2 regions of the Rahnella sp. BIGb0236 genome follow, and region 1 is predicted to be linked to the other one. Evidence: predicted binding sites of a transcription regulator. Region 1 holds the regulator's gene; the other holds the start of a gene.
The links. The regulator PhoB, encoded in region 1, activates phosphate uptake and scavenging genes when phosphate is short. The targets are predictions, from matches to a motif close to CTGTCATAAAACTGNCNNAT.

Region 1 (7,801 bases):
ATCAATATGTCGGCTAACAGCATTCAAAAATGGGAGCGGGATGAAACCAAACCCACCGGTGCGGCTCTGATCTTACTGATGCTGATCGAAGAAAAAGGTTTGCAGATCATCTGCTAGAAGAAGCCACAGCGAGTGCTGTGGCGTGGTGGTTTATCCTTTCACATCGCTTTGCGTGGTCTGTTCCTCAGGAACAATCAACTTCGGTGCCAGCGTAAATATAAAGCGGGTTCCGGTGCCGACTTCACTCATCACTTCCAGTTTGGCGTGATGATGGCTGAGCGCATGTTTGACGATCGCCAGTCCGAGGCCGCTGCCGCCGGTCTGGCGTGAGCGGGCTTTATCGACGCGGTAGAAACGTTCCGTCAGGCGCGGCAGATGTTGCGGTGCAATACCCGGTCCGTTGTCGCTTATCTGGAACTGCGCGCCGTGCGGCGTTTGTTGCCAGCTGACTTCAATCCGGGTACCGGCTGGCGTGTGGTTGACCGCGTTATACACCAGGTTCGACACCGCGCTGCGCAGCTGATCTTCGTTGCCGAACACTTTCAGCTTGTCGTTTACCCGGAACACCACGTCATGCCTGCCGTTGCTGAGCGTTTGCACTTCACGTTCCAGCATGCCGAGCATCAGCGGAATATCGACTTTCTCGTGCAAATCGATATTCGCTGAGGCTTCAATTTTCGACAGCGTCAGCAGCTGTTTCACCAGCCCGTCCATCCGCCGCGTCTGTTCCTGCATGGTATCCAGCGCTTTGCTGCGAAACGGTTCTTCCAGCTTGGCGTCTTCCATCATTTCCAGATAACCCTGCAATACCGTCAGCGGGGTTCGCAGTTCATGACTGACGTTGGCGAAAAAGTTACGCCGTGCGCCTTCGAGCTGGCGCATCTGCGTGACGTCGCGCGCCACCATCAGCAGTTGCCCTTCGGAATAGGGCATGACGCGAAACTCGACGTAATGCTCATTATTGAGTTGCAGATTCAGGGCGCGGCTGAAATCACGGGTCTGGATCCACAGCCGGAACTCCGGATAACGCAGCAGGTTAAAGATGTGCTGGCCGTTATCTTCCGGCCAGCGGAAACCGAGCAAATCCTGAGCCAGTCCGTTACACCAGAAAATATTGCCTTCTTCGGTCGTGAGCACCACGGCGTCCGGCAACGATTCGGCACCGCTGCGAAAACGCTTGATGAGCTGGCCTAATTCGCGACGCCGACGCCGGTTACGCATCTGCATCTGGTTCAGGCCGTAAAACAGCGGCTCCCAGCTCCAGCGGCCATTCGGCGGGGTAATGCTGCGGTCGAGCCACAGCCAGTGAGAAAGTTTCAGCTGGTTGTAATAATTCCAGCCCAGTGCCGCCATCAGCGACACAAAGAGGAGCCAGCCAAAATGGCCGACGAAGATACCGAGGATTAACGCGGGCAGGCAAAAGAGAAAAAATTCACCTGCCAGCCGTTTCCATGACAAACGTTCTAGCACACAGATTCTCCGCTGTGAGGGCTCAATAACGCGTTGAAAAACGGTATCCGGTACCGCGAACAGTCTGGATCATTCTGTCATGTCCACTGGTTTCCAGCGCCTTACGCAAACGACGAATATGCACGTCAACCGTGCGATCTTCCACATAAACGTTAGTGCCCCAGACGTTATTCAGCAACTGCTCGCGGCTGTAAACACGTTCGGAGTGCGTCATAAAGAAGTGTAATAATTTAAATTCTGTCGGCCCCATATCGAGCGCCTGCTCGTTGGCCATCACACGGTGAGACGACGGATCCAGGCTTAAACCCTGCATGTCGATCACTTCTTCTACCGCCATTGGCGAGATGCGGCGCATCACGGCTTTAATGCGGGCAACCAGTTCTTTCGGAGAAAACGGTTTGGTGATGTAATCATCGGCACCGACTTCGAGGCCGCGCACCCGATCTTCTTCTTCACCGCGCGCGGTCAGCATCATCACCGGGATTTCGCGGGTCAGGGCTTCACGTTTCAGGTGTTTAATAAACTGAATACCGGAACCGCCGGGTAACATCCAGTCAAGCAGGATCAGTTCAGGGTAAGGTTCAACAAGCTGCCCGATCGCTGAATCAAAATCCTCAGCTTCTACTGCCTGATAGCCATTCTGTTCCAGTACAAAACACACCATTTCACGGATTGGAGCTTCGTCTTCAACCACCAATATACGTCTAGCCATCGTAGGTCCTGCCAATAGGTTAGCGATCTTTTATTTGATTGCGGGCGCCATTATGCGTCAGTTTTGTGACAGATTTATGAATAGAAAGGATGGTTCATTACAGTCAAATATGACAGAGACATTTCTTCTATTTAGCGGGCATCTTGCTGAAATTGGTCTGATTTATCGGGGACAGCGTCCCCCGCCGACGTTTATACTTTGCCCCATCGTTGTCATCCAGGATCCATACGGGAGTCTCATGCGCCTGATCCACACGTCAGACTGGCACCTCGGCCAGTACTTTTTTACCAAAAGCCGCGCTGCCGAACATCAGGCATTTTTGCGCTGGCTGACCGGTCAGGTGCAGCAACATCAGGTCGATGCCGTGATTGTCGCGGGGGATATTTTCGATACCGGATCACCGCCCAGTTATGCCCGCGAATTGTATAACCGCTTCGTGGTGGAATTACAACAAACCGGCTGCCAGCTGGTGGTGCTGGCCGGTAATCACGATTCTGTCGCCACGCTCAACGAATCCCGCGAACTGCTTTCCTGTCTGAATACCCGGGTGATTGCCACCGTGGGTGAAAACCTGGCGGAACAAATTTTAGTGCTCCGTCAGCGCGACGGAACGCCCGGCGCGGTGCTGTGTGCCATTCCGTTTTTACGTCCGCGTGATTTGCTTGCCAGTCAGGCCGGACAATCCGGCAGCGACAAACAGCTGGCATTACAGGAAGCCATTGCCGCCCATTATGACGCGCTGTGGCAGGCCGCGCAGGCGAAACGCGATGAACTGGGCGTACCGCTGCCCGTGATTGCCACCGGCCATCTGACCACCGTCGGCGTCAGCACCTCCGATTCCGTGCGCGACATTTATATAGGCACGCTCGATGCGTTTCCGGCACAGGCTTTCCCGCCAGTCGATTATGTGGCACTCGGCCATATTCACCGCGCGCAGTGCGTCGCCAAAACCGACCATATCCGCTACAGCGGCTCGCCGATTGCCCTGAGTTTTGACGAGCTGAGCAAGGCCAAAAGCGTCTATCTGCTTGATTTCGAGGGTGCGACACTCAACGCCATCGAGACGCTGGAAATCCCGGTTTTCCAGCCGATGCAGATCATCAAAGGCTCGCTGGCGGAGATTGAAAAGCAACTGAAACAGTTCGAAGGCGGCGATCCGGCAAAACCCGTCTGGCTGGATATTGAAGTCTCCACGCAGGATTATCTCAGCGATATTCAGCGACGTATTCAGGCGCTGACGGCAGATTTACCGGTAGAAGTGGTGCTGTTACGCCGCAGCAAAGAACAGCGCATCAACCGCATTGAGCAACAGGAAAAAGAAACCCTCAGCGAACTGAGCGTCGGCGATGTCTTTGAACGGCGGCTGGCGCTGGAACCCGATCCCGATGAACCGCGTCAGGCGCGGATGCGTACCTTATTTGCGCAGGTGGTTGAACAGGTCACCAGCGGTCAGAACGCGGAGGACAGCGCACAATGAAAATTCTCAGCCTGCGTTTAAAAAACCTGAATTCGCTGGAAGGCGAATGGAAAATTGACTTCACCGCCGAGCCTTTTGCCAGTAACGGATTGTTCGCCATTACCGGCCCGACCGGCGCGGGGAAAACCACCCTGCTCGACGCCATCTGTCTGGCGCTGTATCACCAGACGCCGCGTCTGAACATCACGCCAAGCCAGAACGAACTGATGACCCGCCACACCGCCGAATCGCTGGCGGAGGTGGAGTTTGAAGTCAAAGGCGTGGGTTACCGCGCATTCTGGAGCCAGCGCCGCGCCAAAAACTCGCCGGAAGGCAACCTGCAGGCACCGAAAGTGGAGCTGGCTCTGCTGGCCGACGGCAAAATTCTGGCTGACAAAGTGCGCGACAAACTCGACACCATCGCCTCACTGACCGGACTGGATTTTGGACGTTTCACCAAATCGATGATGCTGTCTCAGGGGCAGTTCGCCGCGTTCCTGAATGCGGATGCCAACGATCGCGCCGAACTGCTGGAAGAACTGACCGGCACCGAAATTTACGGACTGCTGTCTGAGCGAGTATTTGAGCAACATAAAGAAGCGCGGATAACGCTTGATGGTCTGCACCAGCGCATGGCCGGGATCGAACTGCTCAGCGAAGAACAGCGCCAGACGCTTGAAGCACAACTTGCTGAACTGAACGCGCAGGAAATCACGCTCAGTCAGCAGGCGCAACAGCGCCAGCAGGATCTGAACTGGCTGCAACAGTGGCAGCAGGTGCAGCAAAAACAGCAGCAATCTCAGCAACAACTGACCGCCGCAGAGCAGGAAAATCTGGCCGCCGCGCCGCAGTTACAGCAACTGGCGCGCAGTGAACCGGCAGAAAAACTGCGTCCGTTACTCGTGGATCGCCAGCGTTGTCAGGACGAATCGCAACGCCTTCAGCAATGGCTGACACAACTGACGCAGCAGCAGGAACAGCAGATTGCGCAGCTGATGCCGCTGAAACAGGCGGAAGAACAGGCACAAACGGCGCGGCAGACACAGGCGGAAGCACAGCGCCAGATGCAGACGCTGATCGAGGAAAAGATCCTGCCGCTGGATGGCGACATCGCCCTGCTGCATAAATCGCTGGCTGAAATGCAGCAGTCGGCCGGTGACGCACAGAAACAGGTCGTTGAACAACACGCGGCGCTGGTGCAAATCACGGCAGAACGTCAGAAACTGGACGAAGAAAGCCGTCAGCATCAGACCCGCCAGACCGCACTGACCGACGCACTGAGCAGCGCACAACAACAACAGGCGGCGCTGGAAAAACAGCACCCGCGGGCGGCATTGCAGCAAAGGCAGACTGAACTCATCCAGCTGCGCCCGGTGCGTCAGCAGCTGTTCTCGCTGATGCAAATTTTCCCGCAACTGAACCAGCGGGTGCTGCAACAACACAACGATGCCGCGCAGTACCAGACACAACTGGCTGAAGAAGAACAGCGTCTGGGCGCCATCCGTCTGCAATGTCAGAAACAGCTGGACCATCTCAACGATGTCAAAACCCTGCATAAACAGGAAATGCTGATCGTCAGCCTCGAAGCCGAACGCGCCAGCCTGCAAAGCGGCCAGGCCTGCCCGCTGTGCGGCTCGACATCGCATCCGGCAATTGAACATTATCAGGAGGTAAAACCTTCTGAAACGGCGCTGCGCGTCGAGAAAATGCAGCTGGAGTTTGATGCGGCGAAAGCCAGCGGCATCGAACTGGCAGCGAAAATCAAAAGTCTGAAAGAGCAGCAAACCCGCCTGCAAAGCCAGCTGGAGCAGGATCAGCAGCAACTGAATGCGCATACCGCGCAGTGGCAGCAGCTCCGCGAATCGCTGAATCTGACCTTCACGCTGCATGACACCGCTGACATCACACAATGGCTGACCGCACGCGACGACGAAGAGCAGCAGTCTCAGACGCTGATCAGCCAGCACGAACAGCTGGCACGGGCGCTGCAACAGGCCAAAGATGCCCTGAATGATGCCCTGAACGCACAGCAGAAAGTGCAGCAGCAAAGCGCGTTGCTGACCGAACGTTTCACCCGGCTGGAAGAGACGCAGGCGAAATCCCAGGAACATCTCGCGAAGCTGCAAAAACAGTGCGCTGAGGGTGAAAAATCACTGGCGGAACTGAACGCCAGACGTCACGAACTGTTCGGCGATCGTCAGGTGGCGCAGGTACGCGGGCACTTACATCAGCAACAGCAGGCGGCAGAAAAGGCCGTCAGCGATGCTCAGACCGCGCTGCAAAAGGCGCAGGAACAGCGTGATCAGCTTGCCGGTCAGCTCGCCAGTACGCAGCAGCAACAGCAGCAGGCGCTGACACGTCTGACGCAGGCGGAACAGGCGTGGCAACAGGCGCTCGGCGCCAGCGGCTTTGCGGATGAGGACGCCGTAAAACAGGCGTTGCTGGATGACGCGTTACGTCAGCAGCTTCAGCAACGTAAAGAACATCTGCAACAACAACTGGCGCAGGCGCAGGCCTTGCTGGTCGACGCCAAAGACATGCTGGAAAAACAGCGGCTTGCCCGCCCCGCGCATCTCAGTGAGACCGGCAGCGATCTTCACGCGCTGACCGCGCAACAGGCGGAGCTGGCGCAACAGCTGAAAGCCTTACAGCAACGTCTGGGGGAAGTGAAGAATCAGCTGGAAAGCGACAAACAGCGTCACAGCGGACAACAGGCGCTGATTGCTCAGATTGCGCAGGCGCAGCTGACCTGTGATGACTGGGGCTATCTCAATCAGATGATTGGCTCCAGCGATGGCGCGAAATTCCGTAAATTTGCGCAGGGTCTGACGCTCGATCATCTGGTGTATCTGGCCAACCGTCAGCTGGAAAAACTGCATGGCCGGTATCTGTTGCAGCGTAAAACCAGCGATGCGCTGGAGTTGCAGGTGGTCGATACCTGGCAGGCGGACGCGGTGCGCGACACCCGCACGTTATCCGGCGGCGAAAGTTTCCTGGTCAGTCTGGCACTGGCGCTGGCGCTGTCGGATCTGGTCAGCGATAAAACCCGCATCGACTCGCTGTTCCTCGACGAAGGTTTCGGCACGCTCGATGCCGACACGCTGGACACCGCGCTGGATGCGCTCGACAGTCTGAATGCCTCGGGTAAAACCATCGGCGTAATCAGCCATGTCGAGGCGATGAAAGACCGTATTCCGGTGCAGATTAAAGTCACCAAAGTGAACGGTCTGGGCATCAGCCGCCTGAGCAGTGAATTTAAAGTCTGATCCCTCGCCACCGCCGGGCAGGTTGCTAGATAAATTGCTAGCCGCATGCCCTGCGGTGGATCCTTTTTGTGAAAGCGTGCACAAAAATCGCACCAGTTCAGTGCGCGCTTTTTCCCCAACCTGCTGAATTTACGTTTATTCCCGCTGCCGGAATGAACTGGCACGCCCTGTGCTTAACGTTATGTATACAAGTTGCAGTACAAGTTGCAACGCCCTCATAACCGCTTAGGGAACCGCCAATGAAAAACATCAAACCTGAAGTTGATAAAAAACGTCGCCAGCTGATGAAATGGCTCGCCATTACCGGCGGAGTGTCCACCCTTGGCGGAATGATCCCGACGTCCGTCTTTGCCGCCGAAGACGATGAGATCCGCATCGGTTACTGGCCGATTGTCGGCGGTTTACCGCTGTATGTGGCGCTGGAACAGGGCTTTTTTAAACAAGCCGGACTGAATGTGAAAGGCGTCAAATTCGCCAGCGCCCAGCAAATTGTCGAGGGGATGATCACCGGCAGGATCCACGGCTGCGCCAACGGCACGGCAACCGGCGCGCTGGGGCTGGGGGCGATCACCTCACCGGGGCTGTTCAAAATTATCTGCTCCAACCCGTCCAACCATAAGCTGGTGCTGGATGAATTTCTGGTGCCGCTGAACAGCACAGCCAGCGCCATCAGTGACCTGAAAGGCAAGAAAATCGCCTGCGGTCCGGGGATCCAGAACGTCACCATGGCAAAAATTATTCTGGAGAAAAATGGCTTCACTCACCCGTCGGTGATCGAACTGCCGGTCGGCCAGCACGCTCCGGCGCTGGCGACCGGACAAATTGACGGCGTCTATACGCTGGAACCGACCGGCACGGTCGGGCGCATGAAGCATCTTTCCCGCACGCTGGAAACCG
Region 2 (7,801 bases), on a different contig from region 1:
CACGGAAGGCGATTTTGCCGAAGCTGTCACGATCCCAGACTTCCATCCCCTGATAGGCATTGGCACGCTGAGCAATAATGTTGTCCCAGACGCCGATATATTTCAGCAGACGTTCACTGGCAGCATTAATAGCTGAAACCCGTAAACCCGGCTGTTCCGGTAACGGCGAATCGAGATCCGGTTGCTGGTTTTCCAGCACCGCAATGCGCAAACCGCTGCCCTGTAATCCGCACGCCAGCGCCAGACCAACCATTCCGCCACCGGCGATAACCACATCAAAAGATTGCATAATTTTTCCTGTAAGGCTTAACGGTCAACCCAGCCTAAAGTTCTTCGGGTAAACGCATCGCGTAATGGCGTAATGCCTTCCATCGCCAGTAAGCCGAGATTACGTCCGACCATTAACGGCAGCCAGCGGTTGGCAAAGAGGTGGATCAGGCCGTCGGTCACGCCGACGGTTGCCTGCTGATCGGGTTGTCGGCGCTGCTGATAGTCACTCAGTACGCGGTAACTGCCAACATCCGCGCCTTGTGCCGCGGCATTAGCCAGCGTTTCGGCCAGTGTCATGACATCACGCAGACCGAGGTTAAAACCCTGTCCGGCAATCGGATGCAGTGTTTGCGCCGCATTCCCCACCAGCGCCAGACGGTGGCTGATATGGCTGTTGGCTCGCTGCAATTGCAGCGGATAACTGAACCGTTTACCGGCCTGTTTCATGGTACCCAGCCGCCAGCCGAAGGCTTTTTGCAGCTCACTGAGGAACTGTGCTTCAGTCCAGTTATCGATTTCTTCTTTGGCTTCGCGCGGATGACACCAGACCAGCGAACTGCGGCCATCGGACATCGGCAGTAACGCCAGCGGTCCGTGCTTCGTGAAGCGTTCAAACGCCCGGTTGTGGTGTGGCTCGCTGGTGGCGATATTCGCGATCACGGCAATCTGACCGTAATCTTCACGCTGCCAGCCAATGTTGCAGGCTTTGGCCAGTGAGGAGTGTGAGCCGTCCGCCGCCACCAGAAGTTGTGCGGTCAGCGTTTCACCGTTGTCGAGTGTCACGCTGGCAGACTCTTGCGAACGCGCGACATCCGTGACTTTGGCCGGACAATGCAGCGTGACGCCGGGGGCATTTTTCAGCATCGCAAACAGGCGCTTACCGACTTCATGCAACTCAACCACCTGCCCCAGCGCCTCAACGCCATAATGCGCGGCATTGAGGTTCACAAAGGCCGCGTGACCGCGATCGCTGACGTGAATATCCCGGATGGGCGTGGCGATATTCGCCAGCGCAGGCCAGATACCCACCCGCGATAATTGCTGGCAGGTGCCTTGTGCCAGCGCAATCGAACGGGCATCAAAACCCGGATGTCCGTGATGTTCAGGCGCAGTGGCTTCCACCAGATGCACCGGCAAGCGCCCCTCGGTCAGCGAGGAAATCGCCAGCGCCAGCGTTGCGCCGGTCATCCCGCCGCCAACAATGACAATGCTCATATTATTTCTGTGCCGCCGCCATCAGGGCTTCAATATCATCGGCTTCTTTCACCACATCGCCGGTCAGAATTTCAATGCCGGTGGCGGTGATCAGAATGTCGTCTTCGATACGGATACCGATGCCACGGTACGCTTCCGGTACGTCGGCGTCCGGCGCGATATACAGACCCGGTTCAACGGTCAGCACCATGCCCGGTTCCAGCGTACGGCTGCGATCTGCCGAGCCGTAATGGCCGACGTCATGCACGTCCAGCCCCAGCCAGTGCGATAAACCGTGCATGAAGAACTGTTTGTGCGCCTGTTCAGCGTAAAGGGTTTCGACGTCGCCCTTCATCACGCCGAGTTTGATCAGGCCTTCAATCATCACGCGCACTGCGGCCTCGGTCGCGGCCTGAATGCTGCTGCCCGGTCCGAAAACTTCCAGCGCTTTGTATTCTGACGCCAGCACGATGTCGTAGATTTCACGTTGCGCTTTGCTAAATTTGCCGTTCACCGGGAACGTACGGGTAATATCACCGGCGTAGCCCTGATATTCACAACCGGCGTCGATCAGCACTAAATCGCCGTCACGCAGTTCGCATTCGTTTTCGGTGTAATGCAGAATGCAGCCGTTTACGCCGCCGCCCACAATGGTGTTGTAGGAAGGATAACGTGCGCCATGACGGTTAAATTCGTGATGAATTTCGCCTTCAAGGTGGTATTCGAACATGCCCGGACGGCATTTTTCCATCGCGCGGGTATGGGCCAGCGCGGTGATCTGTCCGGCGCGGCGCATGATGGCGATTTCTTCCGCTGATTTGAACAGGCGCATATCATGCACCCACGGACGCCAGTCGGTGACCGTGGCCGGAGCAGAGAAATTCTGACGGAAACCTTTACGCAGTTTTTCCATCGCACGGTTCACGATGTCATCGGCATAGGCGTAATCGCCTTGCGCGTGGTACACCACGTCGAGGCCGTTAAGCAGAAGGTGAAGCTGGTCGTTGATATCGTCAAACGGCAACGCTTTGGTCACGCCAAGTTTAGCGGGTGCCGCGTCCTGACCCAGACGACGACCAAACCAGATTTCAGCAGTGAGATCACGAACACGGTTGAACAGGACGCTGTGGTTATGATTTTCATCACTTTTCACCAGGATCAACACCGCTTCCGGTTCATTGAATCCGGTGAAATACCAGAAATCACTGCTCTGACGATACGGGTATTCACTGTCGGCACTGCGCGGTGCTTCCGGCGCAGAAAAAATGATTGCCGCGCTTCCCGGTGCCATCTTCGCTAACAGCGCCTGACGACGATTCTCGTACTCTTGCTGAGTCATCACCTTCTCCTGAAATCGTTTTAATTAATGCAATGTACGGTGATTTTCTGCAGCCGTCGGGCGGCTGTGACCGAATTCACCAAAGCACAGGATGGCCGCCACGCGGACGTACTCCACCACTTCCTCTAAAGACTGCGCTAATTGTTCCTGATCTTCATCTTCGTCGTAACCGAGTTGCGCGATGCTACGCAAATCGTCGATCGCCTCACCGACTTCGCCTTTCACTTTAGCGAGTTTTGGCTGCATCATGCCCAGCCCCAGCAGGAAATGGTTAACCCAGCCCGCCAGTGCATCAGCACGCTCAAAGACGTTTTTATCGTCATCCGGCATCATCATTTTAAATTCGAAGCTGTCATCTTCCAGCGTATCTGCAGTGACTTTGCGCAGTTGTTGCAGCAAATCCGCCAGCGTGTGCGGGAAGGCGATGCCTTCGTTAGTCAGATCATGAACCAGAGTCAGCCAGCTGCCGTCGCGATTACCGCCGCACAGCAAGCCACTGATCAAACCGTGCATTTCTGCTGCGGTCAGAGCAACCGACTGTTGTTTCAGGTTTTGATCCAACGAATCGTAAGTAGGGTAAGTATTCTCAATAGACATGCGCATTCGCCATCGTTGGCAGGTTAAGTTCGTGTTATGCTACCACCAAGGTCTGTCGTAGTACCAGATTAGCAGCCCGCGATTGGGTGGTCTAAGGCATGAATGGCACGCCCTGAACAATCGGGCAGCAGTCAGTCGGTCATGGGGTTGTAACCTGGTATTGAGATAGTTATAGTGGCGCCCGCTTCCAACATCCTGCGCCAGGTCGTAGTGGTCACGTTGGGGCGGACGAATAAATCAGCAGGAAGGTGGCATGTCTGCACAACCGGTAGATATTCAAATTTTTGGTCGCTCTTTACGGGTGAATTGTCCGCCAGAACAACAGGAAGCACTGAATCTGGCAGCTGAAGATCTTAATCAGCGGTTGCAAGATCTGAAAGTTCGCACTAGAGTCACCAATACAGAGCAACTGGTCTTCATCGCGGCATTGAACGTATGTCACGAACTTGCTCAGGAAAGGTTGAAAACGCGCGATTACGCATCCAATATGGAACAACGTATCCGGATGCTGCAACAAACCATCGAGCAGGCATTGCTCGAACAAGGCCGGATCTCTGAACGTGAAGGGGCGCCTTTCGAATAACACACGTTGCTGACTGACTGGTCACAGGTCGTCAGAAACGGTAAAAAATTTCTCTGAGATGTTCGCCAGCGGGCCCGTCCCCTGAGCCGATAATTAGTACCAACAGAATGTGATGATCCGTAATCGGTGCGCATGCTCGGTCCGTCCGAGAAGCCTAAAGATTGCGACAGCACGTTCACCTTGAACCATGGGTTCAAGGGTTACAGCCTGCGACGGCATCTCGGAGATTCCCCTTTCTTTTCGGTACATCCCTTTCTGGTGTTTGTATCTATGCCTTACACACCTTTGTTCGCTTCAGCCCGACACCTCATCCGCAATGAAATACGCCAACGCAGAAACGCGCTGACCACTGAACAGCAAACCGCTTTTGCCCTGCAGGCCGCAGAACGTGTCGCCACGCATCCTGAGATTCAATCTGCCATCACCGTTTCCCTGTTTCTGTCCTTTGATGGTGAACTCGATACCGCACCCGTCATCGCCCGTCTGTGGCGTGAAGGCAAACAACTGTGTCTGCCGGTGCTGCACCCTTTCGTCCCCGGTAATCTGCTTTTCCTGCGTTATACCCCTGACACGCCGCTGGTGCGTAATCGTCTCAATATTCTCGAACCGCAACTGGATGTCACGCAGGTCATTCCGCTGTCCCGGCTGGATGTTATTCTGACGCCGCTGGTGGCGTTCGACAGCGTCGGGCAACGTTTAGGCATGGGCGGCGGTTTTTATGACCGCACGCTGGAACGCTGGAAGAATGGCGGACCTTATCCGATTGGTCTGGCGCACGATTGTCAGCATGTCGATGCCCTGCCGGTGGAACACTGGGATGTGCCTTTGCCGCAGGTGATTACCCCCGGCAAAGTATGGACGTGGTAGAAAGAGGCGCTAAACCGCAGACAGCAAAAAGGCGCCCTCAGGCGCCTTTGTCATTTCAGGCTGAGATCAGTAAAGCAGACGGGCGCGGATGGTGCCCGGAATGGCCTTCATCAGCTGCAACGCGGTATTCAGTGTTGCGGTATCTGTTTCTGCATCGATAACCACATAACCGATTTCAGGGCTGGTTTGCAGATACTGTGCAGCAATGTTGATACCTTGCTCCGCGAAAATCTGGTTGATGCTGGTCAGCACGCCCGGACGGTTTTCGTGGATATGCAGCAGACGGCTGGCTTTCTCGGTGTGAGCGGGCAGCGATGCTTCCGGGAAGTTAACCGCTGACAGCGTGGAACCGTTGTCAGAGTATTTCGCCAGTTTGCCTGCCACTTCGAGGCCGATACCTTCCTGCGCTTCCATGGTGGAACCGCCGATGTGTGGCGTCAGCAGCACGTTATCGAATTCACACAGCGGTGAATTAAACGGATCGCTGTTGGTTGCCGGTTCTTCCGGGAAGACGTCGATGGCCGCGCCGGACAAATGTTTGCTGCGCAGTGCATTGCACAGCGCAGGAATGTCGATCACGGTGCCACGTGAGGCGTTGATCAGCAGTGCGCCCGGCTTCATCTGTGCCAGCTGCACTTCAGAAATCATGTCTTTGGTGCTCAGGGTTTCCGGCACATGTAACGTCACGACGTCGCTGGTGTTGAGCAATTCTTCCAGCGAGGCAATCGGCTGCGCATTACCCAATGGCAATTTGCTTTCGATGTCGTAATAGAAGACGCGCATCCCCAGGCTTTCCGCGAGGATCCCCAACTGCGTACCGATGTGGCCGTAACCAATGATGCCCAGACGTTTGCCGCGCGCTTCGAAGGATCCGACTGCCAGCTTGTTCCAGACACCACGGTGTGCTTTGGCGTTGGCTTCCGGAATGCCGCGCATCATCAGCAGCATTTCGCCCAGTACCATTTCCGCCACAGAACGGGTATTGGAGAACGGCGCGTTAAAGACCGGAACACCGCGACGGGTGGCGGCTTTCAGATCCACCTGATTGGTACCGATACAGAAACAGCCAACAGCCACCAGTTTTTCTGCTGCCTGGAACACTTCTTCAGTCAGCTGAGTACGCGATCGGAGTCCAACAAAGTGCGCATCACGGATCGATTCTTTCAGCGATTGCGTGTCTAAAGCACCTTTGTGAAATTCAATATTGGTGTAACCCGCTGCACGGAGTGTATCAACCGCACTTTGGTGGACGCCTTCCACTAACAAAAATTTAATCTTGTCTTTCTCAAGTGATACTTTTGCCATTTCCCGACCCTATATTTTCTGACTGAAATCTGACTGCAAGGTGACTGCTCCCCGTCAACATAACAAAAAATCCGCCATCATCAATACAAACGATTGCCTGCCCGGTAGCAGAAGGCTCACCGCGCGTGATGGTTTTTAGCATTTCATGCTGGTTAGATTTTGCGGAGCCAGACGTTCTGGAGGAGAAACACAGGAATGTGACATAAGTCACCAAATTACGGCTTCTGAAGAAAAGATGATTCAGTCAGAAAATTATCATCTTCATAACATTGCGTTATGACAGGAGTGTGTCTGGCTGCTTTTGTCTGAGCAGCCAGATCTTCTGCTTATCGCTGTCTTATTTCAGCTTAACAGTTTTAACGCCTTCAGATGTCCCGACCAGCGCCACGTCCGCGCCACGGTTAGCAAACAGCCCCACCGTCACCACACCGGCAATACTGTTGATCTTATTTTCCATCGCGACGGCATCGACGATATTCAGATTATGCACATCGAGGATCACGTTACCGTTATCGGTCAGCACATTCTGGCGGTACTCCGGCAGGCCGCCGAGTTTCACCAGTTCACGCGCCACATAAGAACGTGCCATCGGGATCACTTCCACCGGCAGCGGGAATTTGCCCAGCACATCGACCTGTTTGGAAGCATCCACAATGCAGATGAATTTTTTGGCGATCGCGGCAATGATTTTTTCACGGGTCAGCGCAGCACCGCCGCCTTTGATCATCTGCATTGAGCCGTTGATTTCATCGGCACCGTCAACGTACACATCCAGAGAATCCACTTCGTTGCTGTCGAAAACATGAATGCCTAAGCTTTTCAGTTTTGCGGTGGAGGCATCGGAGCTGGACACTGCGCCTTCGATCTGGCCTTTGACAGAACCCAGTGCATCAATGAAATGCGCGGCGGTAGATCCGGTGCCGACACCTACAATGGTGCCCGGAGTCACGTAATCCAGCGCGGCCCAGCCGACTGCTTTTTTCAATTCTTCCTGCGTCATAATGGCTTCTCTGTCTGATAACACGAAAGTGCTGTGAATAGTGGGATGAAACGAATTCTGCCGGTGATTATAAAGCATGTCCCGGCAAATTGGGCGACCAGGTGCGTGACCAGATCACACTTATTAAGTGCAATTGTGCTGCCATTCCTCCGATTTTCCTCACCACAAAACCTGACAATCTGTGGCATAGTGTCCGGATAAAATTAAATCCAAGGGACAGAATTCCGATGAAACGCCCGGACTATAGAACGCTACAGGCACTGGACGCGGTGATCCGTGAGCGCGGTTTTGAGCGCGCTGCGCAGAAACTTTGCATCACACAATCGGCGGTCTCTCAGCGTATTAAACAACTGGAAAATTTATTCGGCCAGCCGCTGCTGGTGCGTACCGTTCCGCCTCGCCCGACCGAGCAGGGTCAGAAACTGCTGGCGTTGTTACATCAGGTGGAATTGCTGGAAGAAGAGTGGCTGGGCAGTGACAGCAACAATGAAAGCAATGATACGCCGCTGTTGCTTTCGCTGGCGGTCAACGCCGACAGCCTGGCAACCTGGCTGTTACCGGCACTGAAATCGGTGCTGGTTGATTCCCCTATCCGCCTGAATTTACAGGTGGAAGATGAAACGCGCACTCAGGAACGTCTGCGTCG

Region 2: serA (phosphoglycerate dehydrogenase) is a predicted target of PhoB. The motif match lies at 6,397-6,416, and genes of this name have one in related genera.

Annotation. Positions count from the first base shown of each region.
Region 1 is NZ_SOAO01000002.1:617,802-625,602, forward strand. It holds gene EDF78_RS06405 (helix-turn-helix domain-containing protein) at 1-117, shown strand, start outside; gene phoR (phosphate regulon sensor histidine kinase PhoR) at 151-1,470, opposite strand; gene phoB (phosphate response regulator transcription factor PhoB) at 1,493-2,182, opposite strand; gene sbcD (exonuclease subunit SbcD) at 2,421-3,659, shown strand; gene sbcC (exonuclease subunit SbcC) at 3,656-6,904, shown strand; gene EDF78_RS06430 (ABC transporter substrate-binding protein) at 7,144-7,801, shown strand, end outside.
Region 2 is NZ_SOAO01000016.1:104,245-112,045, reverse strand. It holds gene ubiI (FAD-dependent 2-octaprenylphenol hydroxylase) at 1-289, opposite strand, end outside; gene ubiH (2-octaprenyl-6-methoxyphenyl hydroxylase) at 307-1,485, opposite strand; gene pepP (Xaa-Pro aminopeptidase) at 1,487-2,803, opposite strand; gene EDF78_RS22955 (YecA family protein) at 2,828-3,400, opposite strand; gene zapA (cell division protein ZapA) at 3,654-3,983, shown strand; RNA gene ssrS (6S RNA) at 4,031-4,214, shown strand; gene EDF78_RS22940 (5-formyltetrahydrofolate cyclo-ligase) at 4,254-4,850, shown strand; gene serA (phosphoglycerate dehydrogenase) at 4,917-6,155, opposite strand; gene rpiA (ribose-5-phosphate isomerase RpiA) at 6,493-7,155, opposite strand; gene EDF78_RS22925 (LysR family transcriptional regulator ArgP) at 7,383-7,801, shown strand, end outside.